Linked DNA regions of Gloeothece verrucosa PCC 7822. The protein of the gene in region 1 interacts with the protein of each later gene in a pairwise test. Links are inferred from orthologs where the notes say so. Each region holds a gene or a part of one and is shown on either strand. Other genes may lie near its edges.

What was found.
Region 2: the proteins of CYAN7822_RS26695 (region 1) and sfsA interact in binary tests that used the Escherichia coli proteins (3 or more experiments, as listed by UniProt). The link is inferred for Gloeothece verrucosa PCC 7822 from one-to-one orthologs.

The regions. Positions count from the first base shown.
Region 1 is NC_014501.1:5,940,826-5,952,200, reverse strand. Bases 5,201-8,053 are described here. They hold CYAN7822_RS26695 (glutamate-5-semialdehyde dehydrogenase), read right to left. Parts: upstream 7,359-8,053; coding sequence 6,042-7,358; downstream 5,201-6,041. Other genes in these bases: CYAN7822_RS26690 (hypothetical protein), read right to left, coding at 7,864-8,053; CYAN7822_RS26700 (DNA phosphorothioation system restriction enzyme), read right to left, coding at 5,201-5,916. Also shown: CYAN7822_RS26730 (WD40 repeat domain-containing protein), read left to right, coding at 1-200; CYAN7822_RS26725 (hypothetical protein), read right to left, coding at 228-1,004; CYAN7822_RS26720 (class I SAM-dependent methyltransferase), read right to left, coding at 1,114-2,043; tRNA (adenosine(37)-N6)-threonylcarbamoyltransferase complex dimerization subunit type 1 TsaB, read right to left, coding at 2,420-3,049; CYAN7822_RS26710 (nuclear transport factor 2 family protein), read left to right, coding at 3,143-3,568; CYAN7822_RS26705 (hypothetical protein), read left to right, coding at 3,887-4,258; more of CYAN7822_RS26700, read right to left, coding at 4,447-5,200; more of CYAN7822_RS26690, read right to left, coding at 8,054-8,331; map (type I methionyl aminopeptidase), read right to left, coding at 8,387-9,259; CYAN7822_RS26680 (hypothetical protein), read left to right, coding at 9,830-10,210; CYAN7822_RS26675 (PAS domain S-box protein), read left to right, coding at 10,645-11,375. UniProt on the Escherichia coli protein: Catalyzes the NADPH-dependent reduction of L-glutamate 5-phosphate into L-glutamate 5-semialdehyde and phosphate. The product spontaneously undergoes cyclization to form 1-pyrroline-5-carboxylate.
Region 2 is NC_014501.1:1,561,082-1,572,439, reverse strand. What follows is about bases 2,755-5,590. They hold sfsA (DNA/RNA nuclease SfsA), read right to left. Parts: upstream 4,616-5,590; coding sequence 3,893-4,615; downstream 2,755-3,892. Other genes in these bases: CYAN7822_RS06965 (AAA-like domain-containing protein), read right to left, coding at 4,626-5,590; CYAN7822_RS06975 (NAD(+) kinase), read right to left, coding at 2,905-3,825; CYAN7822_RS06980 (hypothetical protein), read left to right, coding at 2,755-2,807. Outside these bases: recombinase RecA, read right to left, coding at 55-1,125; CYAN7822_RS06985 (aldo/keto reductase), read right to left, coding at 1,371-2,318; more of CYAN7822_RS06980, read left to right, coding at 2,511-2,754; more of CYAN7822_RS06965, read right to left, coding at 5,591-5,996; CYAN7822_RS06960 (hypothetical protein), read left to right, coding at 6,526-7,236; bchH (magnesium chelatase subunit H), read right to left, coding at 7,341-11,111. UniProt on the Escherichia coli protein: Binds to DNA non-specifically. Could be a regulatory factor involved in maltose metabolism.

The DNA.
Region 1 (11,375 bases):
TATTATTTAGTAGTGGTTCGGATGGTTTGATTAAAATTTGGCATCGCAGCAGTAGAGAAGGGGTTACCACTCTTAGCCTAACAGATATGTCTAGTTCTCATGCCAATGCTGTGTTTAGTCTTGCTCTAAGTTCTGATGGACAATGGTTAGCCGCCGGTGGGGTGGATGGAACCATTAAAGTTTGGCAAAGAGAAGATTAAATAATTTCCTCATTCAACTACCAAGCCTTAATCAAGCTTGCAATACTCCAAGGTCGGAACCTGCCGCACAAAACGAGTCGACTTTGCACCAATGCGAATCAAATATTCAGGAAGACCCATCTCAGAACTTTGAGGATTCCAATCGTAAGTATAGCCCATGCGAGTCAACGGATAACCCGGTGCTTGATAAGACTCTTTGACAACGCGCTCAAACCATTTTAAAAATTGTGGATGTAATTGATTAATACGTTCCCGTTCCTGTTGAGAAAATTTATCAGTACAGGGGGAAATTCTTGGGTCAGGATTCAAGCAAGAGCGCCACAAATCCCGAGTATTAACTTTTATTTCAATAAAATGAGACTTAGTAGAAGTAGGCGGCAAACCTAACGCCTGTTTTAAACGCATATTTACTTGTTCGGGGTCTTTATACTTGTAGGTTTGACATTTGCTTTTCAGTTCAGGAACCAGCGTCACCCAGATAGGAGCAAAACGAAGCTTTTCTATCAAATTCCCATAACTCACACCCGCCCAAGTTACGACGGTAACATCTTTTCCCGCAGGAAGAGAAGGCAGTAAAATAGCTTCTTTTTCATCAAACTCCATCGCATCAGCAACCGAAGCTAAATAGAGTTTTTGGCATTGGTCCGGCATTTGACAAGCAATTTTATCCCCTCCAACAGTCCCTACCCCTGTAAACATAAATACAATTAACACCAATGACCAAAAAATTGCCGCTAGTCCAACAAATCCCTGCCAAATTTCTGTTGCCGGTCCGGGTAACCATTCTTTCCACTCTTTCCACATAAGCGCCTCCTGTTGCCTTTGATAGTCTGGTTATTTAACTAAAATGATGCGTTACGACGGATTATTGCCTAGCCAAAAATTTAACCGCCTAACGCATCCTAAGCAAAAGCTATTGAACTTGAGCAACGATAGCCCGATGACGAGGACTGATAGGGGTAATGGTTGGAGGGGCGAAACCGGCTTCAACTAATGCCGCTTCTACATCCAAGCTGAAATACTCATCTAAATAGGGTTCGGTACTCTTAAGCAGGGTAAACACATAAGGCGGCATTTGTTTAAAATCATCAGATTGGGGGTTCATATCCATCATGGCAAAGTATCCTCCCGGGCGTAGTAAGCGCCGCGCTTCTCGAAAAATTCCTTTGCCGGCTTTTTGGGGAAGTTCATGATAAATTAAGAAAGCCGAAACTAAATCAAAAGATTTTTCCGCTAAACCGCTTGCTTCTCCGGCCGCATGCACCCAGTTAATCTTTAAATTTTCTTTTCTGGCGCGATAATTAGCAACGGCTAAAAAATAGGGAGATAAATCTAATCCGGTCACTCTGGCTTGAGGATAAGTCTGTTGCAAGGCAAAGGTACTCATCCCAATGCTACAACCCACATCGAGAATATCTTGAGGTGCTAGAGCGTGTTTTTCCTTTAAAACTTGATGATAGTTCTCACGTAATTTAGCATCTCCCTTGATACTAATGCCGTCGGTTTTTTTCCAGATGGTAGAATGAACGGCATAAGCGGCAGACTCCACCTCTAAAGCGGCTTCCCAAGACAGATTGCCCTTTTCATAAGCATGGAAGGAACAAACATAATAGTCAGGATAGTTCAATTGAGGATTTTCTACTTGTATGAGTTCTTTTCCCCAGTCATGGGAGCTTAATTGACGGACATTTTCTCGCCAAGGAACCCCTAATTTTTCTGCCCGTTTAATCATCATTTCTCGGGCTTGATGTTTGGCGATACTGGCTAGGGGTTTGATAGCGAGAACACCGTTGATGAGATGAGAAATTATTTCGGATTTAGGTTGAGTTTGAGTTGCAGTCATATCTAGTTTGTCAGTTCGGTCTAGTGGGCGAGAATCTGTAGGGATGAGGCTGCCTACCTGAACCGAAAAGCTGTCTTGTAGGCGAGCGGGCCAAAATTTCTCTAATCTTACACTTTACGATCAAACCGGAAACAAAAGCAAATTTTTTTGGCAATTGTTGTTAAATGAGAGCAAATATCAATAAAATCAAGCATAGATAGAGCCAAGTTTCACTGCGTTCGCGGCATAATCCAGGCAATTTCAAAGTAGTTCTCCTTCTTAATCGACAAGGGTAAATAAAAATCGGAAAAACAGATCTGATCAGAGAATGACTATTTGTAGTTTAATCAGTTTCTCAGGGGATTGGCTCTATCTTGATAAGGAATTGATTAGGGTTTTATTCACCCCCATAAAAAGGTAAAACTTCTGACCAATGGGGTTGTTTACCGGCTTGCCAATCTTGATAAGCAAGCTCTAAAATACTCGTCGCTGTTATGCCTAAATGAGTAGGAACTTCTAATAGGGAAGTCGTTAACTCAAATTTTTTTAGGATGTCTTGCCATTCTTGAGGATTAATCAGCCTATCAGCTAAATGGATTTTTAACGCTTGCTCTGACGCTTTTTGATAAATAGCCGCATATAATTGCTCTTGAGTGGCTTTCATCTGTACGGGGATCATGACATCAGTGTTATATTGTTCTCGTTTTGAAAAAGCTAAAGCGGCTAAGGTAGAAATGCCAAATAGGGGCAGCTTTAACTGTTGTGCTAGGGTTCTAGCCGTTACTACGCCGATACGGGTGCTGGTAAAGCTTCCTGGGCCTTTGGCTACAGCGATAAAGGCTAAGTTTTGCCAGGTTAGCGGCACAAGAAAGTCAGCTAAATATTGATGGAGATAGTTAGATAATTCTCGGTCTAAATTCCAGGTTTGATGACGACTATGATCAAAAAAGTTACTCAGGCTTAAACCGAGTTGAGGACTGCTAGTATGAAGGGCAAGTCCGTACTGATCATGATTTAAAATCCTCATTTAGATATCACTATAAGGGCAATTTTTTTTTCGGGTTGACTAGGTTAAATATACAGTATAACAGTAGTTATTTAAACTTGATAACGCTTAAAGATGATGACCACAGCGACACCCGAGATGCTCGAAGCCGCACAAGCGGCATTTAAACATTTTACTCATGGTTTGGCCACAGGAGAGTGGGAGGCTTTTTTAAATATGCTCAGTGATGATTTTACCTTCTGGTTTCCTGTGGGGACTTTTAAAGGTAAGAATGTAGGCAAACAAAAAGCGGCAGAATTTTTTCATTTTGTTACGGATAAGGTTTTTTTGGGCGGACTTGTGCTTACCCTAGAACGGGTTACCAGTAGTGAAACGACAGTGATGTTTGAGGGACGCTCTGAGGGTAAAATGTTTGGATTACCTTATCAAAATCAAGTGGCTATTTCTTTTGATCTGCGACCTAGTGCCCAACCGGCTCCCCATCCCTATCAAGTCTGTGCTTATCGAGAGTATCTCAGCATTCATTATCAATTACAATGATACTTAGAAAAATAGGGAACTGATGTCTAGTTCCCTGCCCAACAACGCCTCAAAAAATCGATGAACAATTAAAGAATCTTAATATTTTTAGCCGTCCTGCACTGATGAGTATTTATCGCTGATTTTCTCATTTTTTTAATTATTGTAGCTAAATTTACTGTCCGGTAAGCAACTATTATTTTATTTTGTTTAAAGTTGGTTTAAGTAACTACAATAATTCTTTTAACATTTGTAAAATTTTGCTACGTTATCAGTTATCTTTTCCAATTAATTTGTGGTGTATTTTGAATGAGCTTATCAATACTTTAAGGTATTTCTATGACCCATAAAAACTTAGGCGATTTACTCAAAAAATATCCTCAGTTAAAAAACTTTCTCGATCAGGGAAAATTTTTGACAGGCTATACTGATGGTGGACTGAATGGACAGACTGTAAACGTTTTTGTTTTTCGATGTACTTGGCAGCATTTTTGTGTTCAAGCTACCGCCGTTGAACCTTTACCTCCAGGAGAAGTTTTAGTAATAACAGACTCCTCTTTAGGTAATGTCAATCATGATTGGAAAGCTTACAGTCTAAAAAATGAAAAACCCTCTTTACATCAGTCTCATAAGCCTTCTAATCTTACCTCCTTAGCTGTTGAAATTGCTCAACAAAAACATCAAAATAGCCGTTTATCTAGTCGAATTTAAAATTTGATCCCAGGCCCAGATCGAGGACTGGGATCATTCCTTTTTATAGACCAGCATTTTATATTTGTTTACTGCTGGCGGTTTTTATAATCTCTTAAGGTTGTTGTTTATAATTCTATCGACTTTTTTTTAGAAAACTGTTAATTTTGCTACTCTTTATCAACTTTTAACTAAGAAATTATACTTAGTTATAATTCATATTTTTCTTGCACGTCTAAAAATTGTTTTTCGGCTTCATCGGCATTATCAGCTAACTGAGCAAATTCCATAAAGCGCTTTAATTCTTTACGGAGCAAATTTCGTTCAATTTCCCAAGTTTCCCGCTCTAATTCAGGCGGCATAACAATCATATCAAATAGAGTCGCGCGTTTTTTTTGGGGATGAGGACGTAAAATTCTGCCGCGTCTTTGAATAAATTGACGAGGATTGCCGCTACTGGCTAAAATAATAGCGGTTTCAATGGAAGGAATATCAACCCCTTCATCTAAACAACGAATAGCCACTAACCCCTGTAATTCTCTTTTTTCAAATTGCTCACGAATTTTTTCTCGTTCAGCTAAAGGCGTATCTGCGGTATAAGTCGTCACCCGATAGCCTAATTCTAGGCCTAAAAGACGAGTAACTGCCGCAATTTGGCGACGATAGGCAGCCGAAGAATTATCCACATAACCATCCCCACAATAAAATAAAGTATGATGGGTATCTAAGCGTTCAGACATTAAATCTCGTAAAGCCGCTAACTTGTTGCTGGCGGCTCCTATTAAACGTGAGCGCTGCATTAGCAACGAAGTTAAAGTTTCATTTTGTAGGAGATTTTCATTGTTATTTAAAGCCCAACCAATTCGTTTAGTTAATTTGGCATAGGTGAGGGCTTCTGCTGCGGTTAATTGCACCCAAACAGGATAGTATAAATATCTGACTAAAGCCCCTTTTTCAATCGCATTCGCTAGGGTAAATTCGGGTTGTAAAATTGCGCCAAAATAAGCTAAAATGGCATCCGTTCCCTGATCATCAAAATATCTTTCCGGCGTGGCCGATAGAGCCAAGCGTAAACCGATTTTACGAGGTAAATTTTCTTCTAAGCGAGGAGAACCTAAGTTATGGGCCTCATCCCCGACAATTAAAGTTTTTTCGGGAAAAAATTTGAGTTGAGATTGAAATCCTTCTGTCATTAAGGTGGAATTAGTAGTAATAACCGTGACAAAAGATTGCTGCTCAGAACGCAGATTATAAAGTTGAGACGATAAATCTCTTTGCCAAGTATAAACACTTTCAAAAGCCAGAATAGGATTTAAATTAAATCTTTCACATTCTTTGGCCCATTGAGTCACCAGATGGCGATAAGGACAAAGCACTAAAAGGACTTGTAAACCAATTTTGTTGTATAATTCAGTGGTAATTGCTAAAGCCGTAATAGTTTTTCCGCTACCTGTGGCCATTTTTAAAGTTCCCCGTCCCCGATTGCGAAACCAACTGATAACAGCCGTTTGTTGATAGTCTCGCAGTGTAATCGAAGAGGGGATTTGAGGAATACCTGTAACGCAAGTTTGATAAGATTTCCCTGACTCTGCAACTTTCCTTTTTTGAGTTGCTTTAAAATAATCTTGAGCTAACTTTTCCCAGTTAATAGCAGATAAGTCAGGAAAGGAGTATTTCATTCTGATTGTCTTTTTTATTGAGCAACTTTATTACACATAAATTGATAAATGTCAAGAGCCGGTCTGGTATTCAAGAAGAAATTAATCAGGGACTTTTTGAAACTAAATAAGCCGCCAAATGAGAATTAATCTGGATCAAACAAATCTTTATGAGTAAACGCTTTGGCATTTGCGCCTGAATAAGTATCGGCAATATGTCCCTCTCCTGTCATCTGATATTTGTAAGTCACTAACCCTTCTAACCCCACCGGACCGCGAGGCGGCATTTTTTGGGTACTGATACCCACTTCGGCACCGAAACCATAACGAAAACCATCGGCAAAACGAGTAGAACAGTTATGATAAACGCCGGCAGCATCGACTTGATGCAGAAAAACTTGAGCCGCTTCTGGGTCTTTTGTGATAATGGCTTCTGTATGTCTAGAGCCATAAGTATTAATATGGGCAATGGCATCCGTCAAAGAATCGACGACTTTAATCGATAAAATTAAATCACTATATTCGGTTGCCCAGTCTTCTGCGGTGGCGGCCGGAATATCCAAATAGTCTCTAGTTTTTTCATCGCCTCGCAACTCCACCTGTAACGGTTGCAACGCGCTTTCAACTTTCGGGAGAAAACTCGCCGCTATATCTTGGTGAACTAATAAAGTTTCAATGGCATTACAAGCGGCAGGATATTGAGTTTTTGCATCTACTGTAATCTTAACCGCTTGGTCTAGGTCGGCGGCGCGGTCCACATAGAGATGACATATCCCATCAGCATGGCCTAAAACCGGAATGCGGGTATTTTCCTGTACATAGCGAACAAAAGCATTAGACCCTCTAGGGATAATTAAATCTACATACTCATCTAATTCTAAGAGTGCCTTAATTTCTTCCCGAGTTGTGAACAATTGAACTACATCTGGGCTAACTTGAGTTTTCGCCAATGCCTCATGAATCACTTTGACGAGGGTTTGACAGGAACGAATAGCCTCTTTACCGCCTTTAAGGATAACACCATTACCGGATTTAATCGCTAAACTGGTAATTTGAATTAAAGCATCCGGGCGAGCTTCAAAGATAACCCCTAATACCCCTAGAGGACAAGTTACCCGTTTGAGAATTAGGCCTTGATCTAATTCTCGATGAATTTGAATGGTACCCAGAGGATCAGGTAATTTAGCCACATCTCGAACTCCGGCAATAGCGGCTTTTAATTTAGTCTCTCCTAATTTGAGTCTGGCATAGAGAGAGGGAGAAATTCCTTCTGCTTGTGCCGCTTGAGTGTCTGCTTCATTGGCGGCCAAAATTTCCGGCATGGCCGCTTCTAATGCTTGAGCGATGGCTTCTATGGCCTCTGAGCGTTCTACTGAGGTCAGTGCCGCTAACTGACGAGCTTGTTCGCGGGTTTTTTGGGCAATTTGCTTTTCGATAGGAGATGAAACAGATGTAGCGACCATAATCACCAGACCTTTAGCCTAAGAAGTGCATAGCTCAGTTTAGCAAAAATTTTGCACTCATGACTCAGTAAGCTTACCTTTCCCTAACCGGGTTGCCTGGGTTTGAGTTGAACTTCCGTACTCGTAATAATACTTATTTTTTGAGCGAATAGTGAAATATCTATCGGAGCCAGATAGTCAATCCCACGACGATAATCACACGAAGTTTATGATTTAAATCACACTCAATTGATCAGGAAGATTATATAATGATATTATGTTTAAACAAGAGCTTGCTATTTAAATTCTATTATCTCTCTGGGAGCTAAGATAGCTTTTTGTATAAGGGGCATCTAGGTATTTTTTAGGAGAGGCATTTTAGCTCAGGATTTTTGAGGTGTCGGCCTAGGAAAGATTGTAATCTATCAATCTAAGCTTGGGTCTGATTAAGATAATTACTATTAAAATTTTTAAGTTTCTCATTCCTTATTCTTCATAAGAGGTGGTTTCTTACCACCCCTTTTTTTTATTGACAGGCTACTACTGATACTGTGTATCTGCCGCCTATATTATCGATACCCCCCACATAAACATTAACTTGAAAAGGCATATCATTACGCCGAGGAACGCCTTTTTGTTTGATGGTTTCAGTGGCATTCAATCTTAACCCTCTTTCATTAAAAAATTCATCGGCAGTGTTATCGCTATATTTAAGATTCATTCTAATATTAAATCGGCCGCCTCTTTCTGTAGAAAGGGTTACGCGAAAATATTTGAAATTTTGTCCGCCGGGCACAGCCCAGTCAGTATTCCAATTATTTCTAGTAATACTGATGCCAAAAGGGCCTGGAATAGTGGGTTGAGCCACAGATTTAGTGACCTCATTGCCTTCTCCTCCCACCACAGGGATAGGAATACAGCTTTGAGCGTTGGCCGCTAAAACACCAGTCAATAGATTAGCGGCGATGGCCAAAGCTATAGGACGAAATAACATTATTTAGCCTCCTAAAAAGTTTATGTTCTAAGAGAATCTTAAAACATAGAGGCTATCAAAGGTTGGTGCGATCTGTTAAAATTTCGTATCCCGTCTCGGTAACTAATACAGTATGTTCAAATTGTGCCGACAGAGAGTTATCAACAGTAACCACTGTCCAGCGATCGCGGAGTGTTCGAGTATGCTTTGAACCAGCATTTAAAATCGGTTCGATGGCTAAAGTCATACCGGCTTTAAGCTTAACATTGGGTAGCTGATTAGTGCGAAAATTAAAGACCGAAGGTTCTTCATGAAGATTTTTTCCCACACCATGACCGGTATAATCTTCCACAACACTATATTTATTCACTTTAACATGGTCTTCTATAGCACCTGCGATATCTAAGAGATAATTGCCGGCTTTAACTTGTTCAATGCCTTTGTATAAAGTTTCTTCTGCCACCTGAATTAACCGTTTTGCTTTAGGATGAACCTTTCCCACAGCAATCGTAATACAAGAATCTCCATGATAACCTTGGTAGTAAGCCCCTGTATCGACTTTTAACACGTCTCCTGAGCGAATTTGCTTTTTCAGGTTGGGTATACCATGTACCACTTCATGATTAATGGAGGAACAAATCGAACCCGGAAAGCCGTAATATCCTTTAAAACTAGGTACTGCGCCCAGGGAGCGAATCCGTTTTTCGGCATAAGCATCAAGATCTGCCGTTGTCATACCAGGTTCAACCATTTGAGAGATTTCTTTTAAGACAGTGGCGACTATTTTGCCGGCTTGCCGCATAATTTCGATTTCTGCGGGGGATTTTAGATGAATCCCTCGACGAGATTTTTTCATAGGAGGAAGTCCATTGGTTTGCTGTTGTTGGGGTTGAGTGCTGGATGACTCTTGCTTTTGTTCAGCTTTGAATAGATCGCTAAGAATTCTCATTGAACCTCTGTAGACTTAGATGGAGGAGTATAAAACGATTGTAGTATAACTTAATCTTTGTATTTTAAGGCTCGGCAAGACTTTTTCGGCGGTAACAGTAATTTTGTACCTCTACCTCCAGCAGAGACGAATCAGCTTAATATTTCTTCATACTTAATCTGACCCAATTCAAGAAAATAGGGAAACTATTTCTAGTCCCCCCAATAACTCCTCAAAACTTACAGGATAGCTTTGTTGTAGTGATTTTCCCTGAATAATAAGAACATTTACTTAGATTCTCATCTAACTTTTCTGTGGATTTTGCTCATGAATCAGCGCCTCGATAGTCGATAAAATTTTTCGTTCTGTAACTAATTTCACTGTTGAGTAAGTAAGTTATCATTTACCTTGTTTACAGAAGGTTTAAATAAGTTAAAGATCTTAAATTCACTTAAGCTGACTTAAAACAGCGTTAATTTTCAATTTTCTTGTTTGTCCTAAATGATTATTGAGAAATTAGCTTGTAAGTTGCCTCTTACAATTAATTTTGAGCCTTAATTGAATTCTATTAACAATTCTCGAGGTACGATCATGATTTCTAAAAACTTAGCTAGTTTACTTCAAAGACACCCGCAATTAAAAAATTCTATAGAAGAAGGACAATTTTTGACCGGCTACACAGATGGAAGTACCAACGGTAAGACTGTCTCTGTATTTGTTTTTCGCTCAAGTTGGCATCATTTTTGTATCCAGGCTACTGCCTGTGGTTCATTGCCACCGGGTGAAGTAGTAGTGGTCACAGACAATAGTCTTTTTAATTTAACTAATGAATGGAAAGCTTACAGTTTAAAAGACGAAAAAAACCATTCAAAGGGGGCGACTTCCGCAACTCATAACAATCATAAATCTGGCTCTCGTCTGACCTCCTTGGCCGTTGAAATAGCTCAAAAACAATACGTAAACAAAAATTAATCTAGTCGAATTTGCTCTTTATCCCAGGCCCAAATCGGCCTGGGTTTTCTCTTTAGTTTTTAGCAGCCATTGCTCAAATTTTGTTTTGGCGGCTTTTATACTTTTTTAAGGTTGTTACTCACAATTTTACAGGCTTTTTTAATCTGTAATGTTAATTTAGCTACCGTTTTTCATTTTAGATAATAAGAGTTTATACTTATCATTAGATAAAAATTAGGTAAAATTGCAGTCTTGTTGACTAGATGAAAAAAAACCTCGATTCTGTAAAGAATTCTCAACAAACCTTCATGGATCAATAAATTTTGTGAATGGCTTTGATCCAGATCACAGCGAAGGAAGCCGAGTTAAGCTAAATTGAAATATTACTTAAAATCAATATAAGTCAAAATATCAGTGTTAAATCATTTAAAAAAAAATTATTAAATCTGATAAATATGTCTTTTACGCATTTAAAGACTATTGAACTAAACATAGAAACATTTTTTGAGCAACTCACCGCCTTAGTCATCCAAATTCATCAAGCAACAGATGTACTAGGAATTTTGAACATAACCGTTCAACAAGCTCGGGAAATTTTAGGAAGTGATCGAGTAATTATTTACCAATTTTTAGGACTTGATGACGGTGTAATAGCGGCAGAATCAGTTGAGACACCCTGGACACCCATCATCGGGCAACTCATTTACGATCCCTGTTTTGCCAACAAATGGAAAGAACTTTATCGACAGGGACGAATCAGTCGCCTTGAGGATATCTATAGCCAACCCCTTCAACCCTGTTATCTCGAACTCTTGGAACGGTTGCAGGTGCGGGCAAATCTGGTAGTACCCATCATCATCAATCATACAGCAGGGGCGCAACTGTGGGGGTTAGTGATAGCTCATCAGTGTGATGCTCCTCGCCAGTGGCAACCTCTAGAAATTAAATTTTTGCAATATATAGCCGTGCAACTCGGTATTGCTCTGGAGAAAATAGAACAAAAAAACAGTAAACAAGAAATAATCAACTCACAACGACTCTTAAAAGCCGCCAATGATCAATCCCTTCAAGAGTTACATTGGAAACAAGCGCTGTTGCGGTCGATGACAGATACTTCAACATTAGCCTTTTATGTCGTGGATAACCGCACCGACTCCATCCTCTATTTTAATCATCGCTTTTGCGA
Region 2 (11,358 bases), 4.4 Mb from region 1 along the record:
TTCTATAAGGTAATTATTTAAGCTCAAAAACAGCTAATATTACCTTAAATATCTTTATTCCTCAGCCTCAACCGGCTCAAATTCTTCCTCGTCTTCACTGGTAGACCCTGCAAAAGACAGAGAAGCAATATCAAGTTTTTCCCGCACTTGCTTTTCAATTATGACTGCTGTGTCGGGGTTTTCTTCTAAATACTTAACGGCATTATCTCGGCCTTGGGCAATATTATCGCCGTTATAGCTATACCATGCCCCTTTACGGGTGATGACATCGGTATGTTCTGCCATGTCTATCATGCAACCCATCTGGGAGATCCCCTTGCCAAAAATAATATCAAACTCAGCAATTCTAAAGGGAGGCGCTACTTTATTTTTAGCCACTTTTACCTTAGCGCGAATTCCATATTCTCCCTCACTGCCTTTTTTGAGGGTTTGAATGCGACGAATGTCTAAGCGCACCGAGGCATAAAATTTTAAAGCCGTTCCGCCTGTGGTTACTTCTGGACTGCCATAGGTAACACCTATTTTTTGCCGCAATTGGTTTAAGAAAATGACTACACAGCCAGATTTACCAATATTACCAGCAATTTTTCTCAGGGCTTTACTCATCAGTCGAGCCTGTAGGCCCACCTGATTATCCCCCATTTCTCCTTCTATTTCAGCCCGAGGCACTAGGGCGGCTACAGAGTCTACCACTACTATATCTACCGCCGCCGATCTCACTAATTGATCGACTATTTCTAGGGCTGATTCCCCTGTATCCGGTTGTGCCACTAGAAGGTTGTGAATGTCAACGCCTAATGCTTCAGCATAGGTTGGGTCTAAAGCGTGTTCTGCATCCACGAAAGCGGCTACTCCGCCAGCTTTTTGCACTTCGGCGAGCGCATGAAGGGCCAAGGTGGTTTTCCCTGAACTTTCAGGCCCGTAGATTTCAATCACACGACCTTTAGGTAAGCCGCCTCCCAAGGCTAAATCTAAGGTTAAAGCACCACTCGGGATGGTTTCGACTCGCATCCGCGCCGCATCCCCTAAGCGCATGATCGATCCTTTCCCGAAGCTGCGCTCTATTTGATTAAGGACTAAGTTTAAAGCTTTTTCTTTATCAGGATTGTTGGTAATGGTAGCCATTAACGTCTCACGCTGTTTATAGGAGGTTTTTTGATTAGCCATTAGTTATTAGTCATTAGTCTAAGGTCAGTTTTTCGGTACATACTTCGCGCCATCAAAGTGCCTGACAAAGCTGATCACTAAAGGCTATTAACTAAGCACTAGCTTAATAGTACATCAGTATTTGACTATTGTAGCTTTTTTTGATGGAAATTGTTCTCACTGTATAGTTTTGCGATCGTTTGAGTCATCAGTGAGAATACGAATTATAACCAAGGGCGGCTTACAAGTTCTAACTGGCTAACTTGATCTCGAGTGAGACTCCATCCGAGCGCTCCCGCGTTTTGGGCTGCCTGTTGGGCATTTTTTGCCCCTGGGATAGGAATGACATTTCCTTGAGCGATTAACCAATTGAGGGCGACTTGAGCCGGTGTCTTGTTATATTGGTTTCCTAGCTCACGCAAAAGGTTTAACAGGGGGACAATTTTTTCTAATCCTTTAACACTAAAACGAGAGTCAAGGCGACGCGCTCCATCAGGAGTTATCGATTTTTCTGGGCTATATTTACCCGTTAATAATCCTTGGGCTAGAGGACTATAAGCTAGAATCGTTACCCCTAATTCTTGAGCCGTGGCCGTAATTCCCTGTGTTTCTATTTTCCGATATAGCAGAGAATATTGCACCTGATTAACAGCCAAAGGAATGCCCCGTTTTGCCAATATTTGATGAGCATAGGCCATTTGCTCACTCGAATAATTACTAACCCCAATACAGCTTATTCTACCTCGTTCTACTTCCGAAGCAAGGGCGTTGAGCAAAGTTTCTTGACTCATCAAGAAAGTAAATGGCCAATGAACTTGATATAAAGTAATTTTATCGAGTTGTAAACGTTTGAGACTATTTGTCAGGGCATCATGAACAGCATCGGCTCCAAAACGCCAAGGGGCAGGGCCGTATTTAGTAGCAATATCTATCGGACGGTGGATTTTTTTGATAAACCGTCCTAGTAGTGATTCGGATTCTCCTAACCCATATACTTCGGCTGTATCAAAAAAGGTAATTCCGGCTTCTACTGTTGCCGTAAAAGCCGCTTCTACATCAGCCGAATTGAAGGTTTTTCCATAGTTCCAAAACAGTTGATCTCCCCATGCCCATGTCCCAATACCAAGGGCAGTCACAGAGGGGCCATTTTTTCCTAGGGCGGTAGTTTGCATGGTTTTAAGGATTTTTGCGGTTTTTCTATTTAGTTTATTTATCTTAACAAAGGGGTTTTATAATATTGAGAAATCAACCAAATAGTTGATCTCTTAATGGATATGGGGGTTAAGATTTAATTGACGTGGTTGAGAATAATCACTTAGTATATTGCTCAATCACTATTTTTTAACGTTTTGTTAACTGTGATCATGAAACTAACAAAAGTCCTTCTCATTTTGGCTTTTTCCTTTGTATTGGTAAGTTGTAATTCAGGTGGTGGCGGCACAGGAGGGTCTTCTCCTTCTCCAGAGGCCACCACTTCTCCTGATGCGGGGACTTCTCCTTCTCCAGAGGCCACCACTTCTCCTGATGCGGGGGCTTCTCCTTCTCCAGAGGCCACCACTTCTCCTGATGCGGGGGCTTCTCCTGGGGCTTCTCCTGATGCTGGGGCTTCTCCTGGGGCTTCTCCTGATGCGGGGGCTTCTCCTGGGGCTTCTCCACAATAGAAAATTTTACACAGCTTTAAAACCTAATCGTTTAAGTGTGGTGTAGGAGGGGTTAAGTTGTTAGCAAATAAGATACCCCTCTTATTAATTTTCGGCGCTACTGACGGTGATTGTTATCATAATGAATCCGGGTTCCTGCCCACTGCAACTTTTCTCGAATTGTCTGATAAAAAGAGTAACTTTCCCGCAAAATAATAAAATTAGCATTAAAATCAGCTTTTCTGACTCCTACCCATTGTCCGGGCCAAATAGAAGAAGCTAAAACCCCATCAGTCCAAAGTTTGGTATTGAGTTCGTAATCTCCTAAAGGCCAGATATTGACCACTGAAGCTGGGGGTATCACAATAGGGCGACTCGAAAGACTTAAAGGACAGATGGGGGTAACAGCGATCGCTTCCATCCCTGGATGAATAATGGGGCCATTAGCCGAGGCTGTATAGCAGGTTGAACCGGTAGGAGTAGCCACCAGTAAGCCATCCCCCTGATATTGATCCACAATTTCCCCATCTACCTCCATTTCTAAAAAACTGGTAGGCATTCGATCAATACTGGCCGGTTTGACACACATTTCATTGAGGCAATAAAAGTGATCGCTCACCGCCATAGGAGAGAGACGGTCCCCCTCGTACAGACAAGCTTCTAGCATCATGCGTCGTTCTAGCGCATAGTGATCGTTTAGTAAGCGATCCCATACTTGTTCGCTATTAGTAAACTTTTCAAAGGGTTCAGTGAGAAACCCTAAATGTCCTCCCACATTAACCGCTAAGATAGGAATGCCTTGGGAGGCGAGATGTCGTGCGGCGGCTAGGACAGTCCCATCACCCCCAAGAATAACCGCTAAGTCAATATTTGAGGTAGTAGAAGCCAAAAAAACGGGATAAGGGTTGTCTTTATAACCACTCGGCCCCATTAAGACTTTACATTGCCGGGCTTCCAACTGTTTAGCACAGGTTTCTGCCCAGATTTTACTCTGAGGATCACCGGCTTTATGAGCGATAATAACTTGTTTTAATTCCACTGTTGTTAAAGGTTAGATGTTAGGGAGTAGGGGGAAAGGAGAACGACTCATGACTAATGACTCATGACTAATATATAAAATCTGCTAATCCCAGATAGCGAATCCCTTGGGGAGTAACTTCAAAGCGACAGGGTAAAACCTTTACCCCTGCATCCACTGCGGAGCGTAAGAGTTTCGCATAGTCGGGATCGTAGCGAGTGCCACTCTGAAAGCCCCTACAATCACTACGATTAATAAAATACAACATTACGGCTTGAGAGGAGGGCAACAACGCCATCATTTCTCGCAGGTGTTTTTGTCCCCTTGTAGTGACTGTATCAGGAAACATAGCAATTTGGTTTTCTGCTAGGGTGGTATTTTTCACTTCTAAATAAATTTTAGATTGAGTGTCCTCATTACTCAATAAAAAGTCAATGCGGCTTTTCTTGTCTTTACCATAGGGGACTTCCGAGCGAAATTGAGTATAATGCCCTACCAATTCTAAAAATAGATTTTGTTTAAGAGCTAATTTAATGACTTGATTAGGCAGTGCCGTATTAATTCCCACCCAAGTTTGATCTACCTCGATCATCTCCCAACTATAGGCTAATTTCCGGGTCGGGTTGTGGCTTTCACTGATATAGACTCGACTCCCGGGAGTACATACCCCGATCATCGGACCTGTATTTTGGCAATGGGCTGTAATAATTTCTCCAGAGGCTAATTCAATATCTGCCAAGAATCGTTTATATCGTCGCTGTAATATTCCAGGAATAAGAGGGGGATACTGATAAATAAAAGCAGGAGACATAGAAAATTATTTAAAGGTTATTTTTAGCTTCAAAATAGGCTTGAAAATATTGAGTATATAATTGACAACTTGAGCTAACGGTATTGCCTTTAGATTGAAAACGAACTAATCCTAAACTTTGTAACTGAAAGGCTTGTATTAAATCTAATTCTATAGGTTTAGAGGATAGGACAACCTTAGCCAAGCCTTGTTCTAGCCCTTCATTTTGCTGTTGTAAATTCCAAAGTTGTCTGGTCAAATGATGGCGATAAATATTATCATCGGACATAGGAGAATCCGTCAATAATTCTTCTAAAGTTGTATCTTCATGCCAAATATGATACATAGCAAGGCGAATTAAATAAGGATTTCCGCCCACAAAAGAGCAGAATTTTTCCGCCTGTTCCATCGACCAATCGAGTTGATGTTTATGGGCTAAATTGAAGACTTGTTCAGCCGTTAAAGTTGGTAATTCAATGGGTAAACCGACATTAAAGGGAGATTGATTAACATTGAGGGGAATATACACTTCAGTGGAATGAGCGACAATTAACCGTAATTTTTGCCAGATTTCGCGATTTTTAGCTTCTTCATGCCAGGCCCGTAATAACCCAAAAAAATCATCCGCTAAATCTCTATATTGAAAGAGCCGATCCACATCATCTAATGCTAAAATAATAGGGGGATTAGTCTTAGCCAGCAAATACTCCTCAAAATAAATTTTACAGCTAATTTTGCTGCCAAACATATCATCCCAATAGTCAGATAATTTATTAGGTAATTGTAGCCCCAAAGTCACATTAGCACAAAACCATTGTAAAAATTTATCTAAATTCTGTAAGAGATTACTATCGGCTAACTGTAAGCTTAAGGCAACTGTATTATATCTTTGCCGGGCTGCTTGAGTAAGAATTCTCATCATTAGGGAAGTTTTTCCCATCCGTCTTGGGGCTTTGATGCGAATTAAAGCTCCGGGTTGAAGAATGGCTTTATAACATTCAGACTCAATGGGGGAACGTTCAACATAAAAATCTGAATGGAGAGGCACTTGCCCTTCAGGTAATTCCGGGCCTTCATGAAGCAATTGCCAGGTTTGTCCGGCTTCTATCTCAGGTTCTCGGCGATAAAAATCACCGGTTTCTAGTACCAAATTAAAAGCTTTAAAGCAGTCTTTAAGGGTTTTTTTATCCACTCCCATCTCACAAGCAAAAACTTTCATTAATGTATCAACAGCTAAACCTGTACGATCACTTAAAGTTTCCAGAGTATATCGATAGCCACCATTTTCTCGTTCTTCAGCTTGTGCTTTAGCTTGTAGTAGTTTTTTTAATCCTTGTTTGGTAAGGATTACACCTCTTTTGCGTCGCCGTCTTGGTTCTTGTTCCTTGCTCATGGTTATCATCTTTTTCAAGCCTGGTGCAGTTATGATTAAAGTTTACATAGCTCTTCTTTTTTCCTGAAAATTTATTGATAAGCCGGCTCGGTTTTTTTGTAGTGTTTTAGCATAATCAAAGTTAAATGACTTGAGCTTTTGTTGATAACAGGTTGGTGAGGTAAACTTATAGGATTACACAGCAAGATAACAAGCATCTGGAGGTTTAAAGCTTAGAAGGTATAATGGTTTGAGTGAAAAATCCTTGACCATAAAGCCTAGACAGGATTTTTGATCCCTTGAGTCAATCCCTTGTCACCTAATCTTAAGTTCGTTGTTAAGATCCTAAACTTCGATTGTATGTTTGTAGGTTTAACGGCACACTAAAAGAGGAAATGAGAATTACACAGTAACTGAGCCTGGAATGAAATACTAGCCTTTTTGGCATCCTATTGTTCCATATATGAACTCTGTTATTGCTTTAGGCTAATTATTCTCAGTAGCCATTGTAACAAAGTTTCTCTACTTTTTAAAGAGAGAATAGGGAGAGTAAAAGCAGATGGGTAAGGTAGCAAATCACCTCAAATCTTTCTGGGAATCTTGTTTATTAGAGCATCGCCATCTCAATAACACTCAGCGACGTGGTTTAGTGCGTTGGTTGTTAGGAGAGAGTGTAGATAAGTTAGAAGATCTGACCACTGAAGAGTTGGCGAGTGCTACCCGGGGAATTATTAATCGTTATCGAATTTTGCAAAAACATTATTTAGGAGTAGCGCCCAAAGAGGCTTATCGTCATCTATTCAACCGTTTAGGAGCCGTATTGAGCAAGTATCCTCTCCTACGTAGTTGGATCACTGCCTCGCCTGAACACCAAAAAACCGTTGTCAAAACGCTTCAGGCATTGATTGAGCAGTTATTGAAAGTTGATCCCTTTCTTCAAACACAACAAAAACAAATTGCTTTATGTACTCAGGATTCTTCCTTGCGTAATGCGTTATTGCTGACAACTCTCGAGGAATACTGCCTGCATTTTATTAACGATTATCCTTTGTTATTCCATCTTTTGTATCATTTTTTACGCCATCAAAGCGAGCTACAAATCACCTCGCAGCAGCAGAAATTTTTGCAATTACTTTCTCGGGAAATTCAGCAAGTCCCTTTCAACGCTCAAACTATGGCTAACTTTCGATCTCCTTTAGGGCAACCAATACGACAGTTTGCTTTTGAGGAAGCTGTGAAAAGTTATCTAGAAACTCAGTTGGTGAGCTAGAGCATTAAGAAAATGATTGGCTGTTTAAAAAATTGTTTTTTTCGGGCTTTTTAACATCTTTGACCTAGGGGAGAAAACTCTCTAGGTTTTTCCCCTTACATCGGTTAATTATTTACCCCTTCGAGTTCGTCCTCTGTTAACTCATATAATTCTTGTAACTTTTGCAATTTCTCCTCATCTGGATGCCAAAAACCGCGCCCATGAGCTTCTATCATGCGCCCAACAATATTACGAAAAGCTTCGGGATTAGATGAGCGTAATTTAGCCGCCATTTGAGCATCTAAAGCATAAGTATCGGCCGCTTGATCATACACCCAATTATCGGTAAATCCGGCAGTTCCTCCCCAACCGATCAAAGCTGTCATGCGCTGAGAAATTTCATAAGCTCCCCCCGAACCCTGATCTGCCATAGCATTTCCCCATTTAGGATTTAATAATTTAGTTCGATATTCCAACCTCAATAAATCTTCTAATTTCCGGGGAGTCGTATCACGAGAAAAACTTTCAACAAAATTAGCCGTTACCCGTTTGCCGCTTTGTTTTTCTGCCGCTAATTTTAGTCCGCCGGTATTGCCATAATATTCTTGAAGATCAGTTAACCCATACTCCACAGAATCAATTTCCTGTACAATTCTTTCACTGGTTTTTAGCAACTCGCTCAGCACTTCAGGGCGTGCTTGTCCTTTATCTTTTCTCCCATAACTAAACCCATTTCTTCCTTGCCAAGTCTTCGCTAATTCTTCAGAAGACTCCCAATTTCCATCCACCACTTGATCATTCACTAACGAGCCAAAATCTCCCGCCGGATTAGAAAATAAACGGGCTGAAACATTCTCAACTCCCTGCGCCTTTAACGCCAAAGCGTGCTTACGAATAAAATTTTCTTCTTCTGATTCTTCTGCCTGAGCCGCTCGTTCAAATAAATCATCCAACAACTCAATAATATTAACAAATGTATCCCGAAAAATCCCCGATAAATTCGCCAAAACATCAATCCGGGGATGTCCCACTTTTTCCAGGGGTTTTAACTCATATCTAACAATTCTTCCGGTTCCTTCCTTAATCGGTTCAGCCCCCACCAATTCTAACAGAATCCCCAAAGATTCACCCTTAGTCTTAATAGCATCCAAACCCCACAACATCACCGCCACCGTTTCCGGATATTTACCCTGTTCATCTAAATGTTGAGCAATAATTTTCTTAGCAATTTCCCGGCCTCTTTCATAAGCCGCCGCCGACGGCATTCTATAAGGATCTAAAGCATGAATATTTCGTCCCGTCGGTAACACACCCACCCCATCCCGTAACAAATCACCCCCAGGAGCCGGCAAAATATACTCCCCATTCAACCCCCTTAAAAGATTGACCAACTCATCCTCATTTTGTCCCAACAAACGAGCAATCTCCACCCCCTCCCTAACCCTTTTTGACAGACTATTTTCCTCTTTTTGCGCGGCAGTCGTTGGACCTCCCCCAACCTGCTGCCTTGTCTTTGCGTCTTGGCGCGACAGAATCTCTTGAAATTCCCACTCCGATAACTCCTGGGCAAAAAAAGCATTCAAATAAGACCGTAACCCCTCCTCATCCGGAGGATTACCCAAAATATGTAACCCCGAAGAAAACAGCCGTTGCTCAACAATTTGTAAATACTCATACACCTTGACAAAATAAGCACAAAGTGCATAACGACTAAACAGCCGCGCATTTTCCACAGTAAAATCAATCCCTAACTTTTGCCCCTCTTCAAAAGGACAATCCGCATCCAAACCCGTATCAACAATTTTCTGACAAATCGGGTCTCTTAGTGCTAAATTCTTGTCAGGATCTTCGCGAAACTCAGCAATCAAATCACGCAAAGCCATCAACTCTTTATATAACCCAGCCCGTCCATAGGGCGGCACATTATGAGAAATCAAAACCCCATAACCGCGACGTTTAGCCAACATCGACTCAGACGGATTATTGGCCGCATAAATATATAAATTCGGCAGATTTCCTAACAAAATATCAGACCAAGAATAGCCCGTATTTCCCAAAGGAGAACCCGGCAACCATTCTACTGTTCCGTGCATACCAAAATGAACAATGGCATCGGCGGCAAAATCCTGTTGTAACCACTGATAAAAAGCCGCATATTGAGGATGAGGGGTTAAATCTTTCTCGAACATTAGCCGCATCGGATCACCCGAAAGCCCCAAGGGAGGTTGAACGCCGATCCAAATATTTCCTAATTGAATCCCCCCAAGATAAAACTCATCGCCAATGGTTTTTATGCCCGTATCCGTCAAAGACTTCCACTGTTTTTCAATGCGGCACCTCAACAAATACCCCAACCATTTTTCTAATTGTTGTACATTAACCCTTGTCCCTGATAAACCCTCCATCTGTGTTAATCTGTGTGCATCTGCTCCCTCATCGGCCTCTTTAACGCGACGGATCAATTCTTCGCCATCTTCGGGCAATTCTCCGACAGTATATCCTTGCTCTTTTAACCCTTGTAAAAATTTTAAAAGCGAGCGGGGGACATTCAATAACGCCGCCGTACCGGTTGCCCCATAACCTGGCGGAAACCCATATAAAATTACCGCTATTTTTCGTTCCGAAGGCAATTTTTTTCTTAATTTAATCCAATTTTTCACCCTTCCTGTGAGGCGTTTCACTCGTTCAGGAATGAGATAAATATCTTCTCCCACTAAGCCGCCTAATGGCACAGTATCAATGGCCCCATCTAACTCCGGTAAGGCATATAAAACCACACTTTGTAAGCCGCCAATGCCCTGTCTGGTCCAAGAATAAATATCTTGAATTAATAACGGTGCAGCGATAATATAAGGGACATTTTTAGCGGCTAAAATTTGTTTAGCGACTTCTACTCTTCTACCGCCTTCCATAGAACCGGCAGGACCTCCCACTAGAGGAAAGCCAATGGTAGACACAATGGAATCGACTTGTACAGCTTCTTTAGATAAAGAAGGAATAGCCATATTTCCCGCTTGACGTTGTTGGGTTTCATAAGCGGTTGTCATCCAATCTCTAACCGCCACGTGCCCTTCTACGCCATTAATAAAAATTGGTAGGGGGATGAGTCCTTCGGCTTCAAAATAACGAATCAGTTGGGGAATATAGGGCTGTTTAGTAATAACGTGCTTACGATAGAGGAGAAGGCCAACTACGGGAGTTTGATCAACTTTTAAAGATAAATGTTTTTGATACCAATTTAAATAATCTTGAGGAGAGGGAAAATAACCTTGATAGTCGGGATGAAGTAATCCCATGTTAGGGGTTTCGATGACTGTGGGAATTTCACCGATTTTTAAGGCTAAATATTTCTCGGCAATGGTCCAAAACATAGCGGCGACATTTTCTGTGCCGCCAGCATTCCAATAGCCGTAAATGATGAGCCAGTTGCGTAAGTCTTGAACTTTTTGCGCGGGGATAAATTTGAGCAGTTTTGGTCCGGTTTTGAGAAAGCTAATATAGCCGGCGAGTTTATCTTCTTCTTTGCCGCTTGAAAATTTACTGAGGATAAATTGAATGGGTTTCGGCATTCCTTTGGGTTTATCGCCGATGACGAATTTACCCAATTGAGTGAGACTCATCAATTCTAGGGCAGATTCAAACACGAGGCGGATGGGGATGTGTTGCACTCGTTGACGTAACCACATCACTTGATCGTAATCAAAGATAAGACTGCCGAAGAAAACTTGAGCGTCTTTGAGGGCAGTTCCGACGACTTCGGGTGTTTCTGAGAGGGCGCGATCGCTAAATACCTGTATGTCTAATTGCGGACAGCGTTCAGTGGCTAACTCGGCGGCTTTGCGGTATAAGTCAGCGTTAAAGGATTCAAAACCGGCGATCAAAACGATGCGTTTCATATCTCAAGGAGCGCAAACTTTGTTTAAGGTATATTGTAGCGATTTTGAGCAGGTCAACTACCCCGACCCGAAGAAGGCGCTCTTGTCGGGGCTTGTGTCTAGACTCCACCTCAACTCCAAGAATCTTTGCAGACTCTTAGCTTTGGCTTCCTCGTCTGACACATCAGGGGATGCTGACAAAATCCCCGTACTCATCCAGTCTTGCCGAATAAGTAACGCTTTAGTCACTGCTCCTCAAGCCATCAAA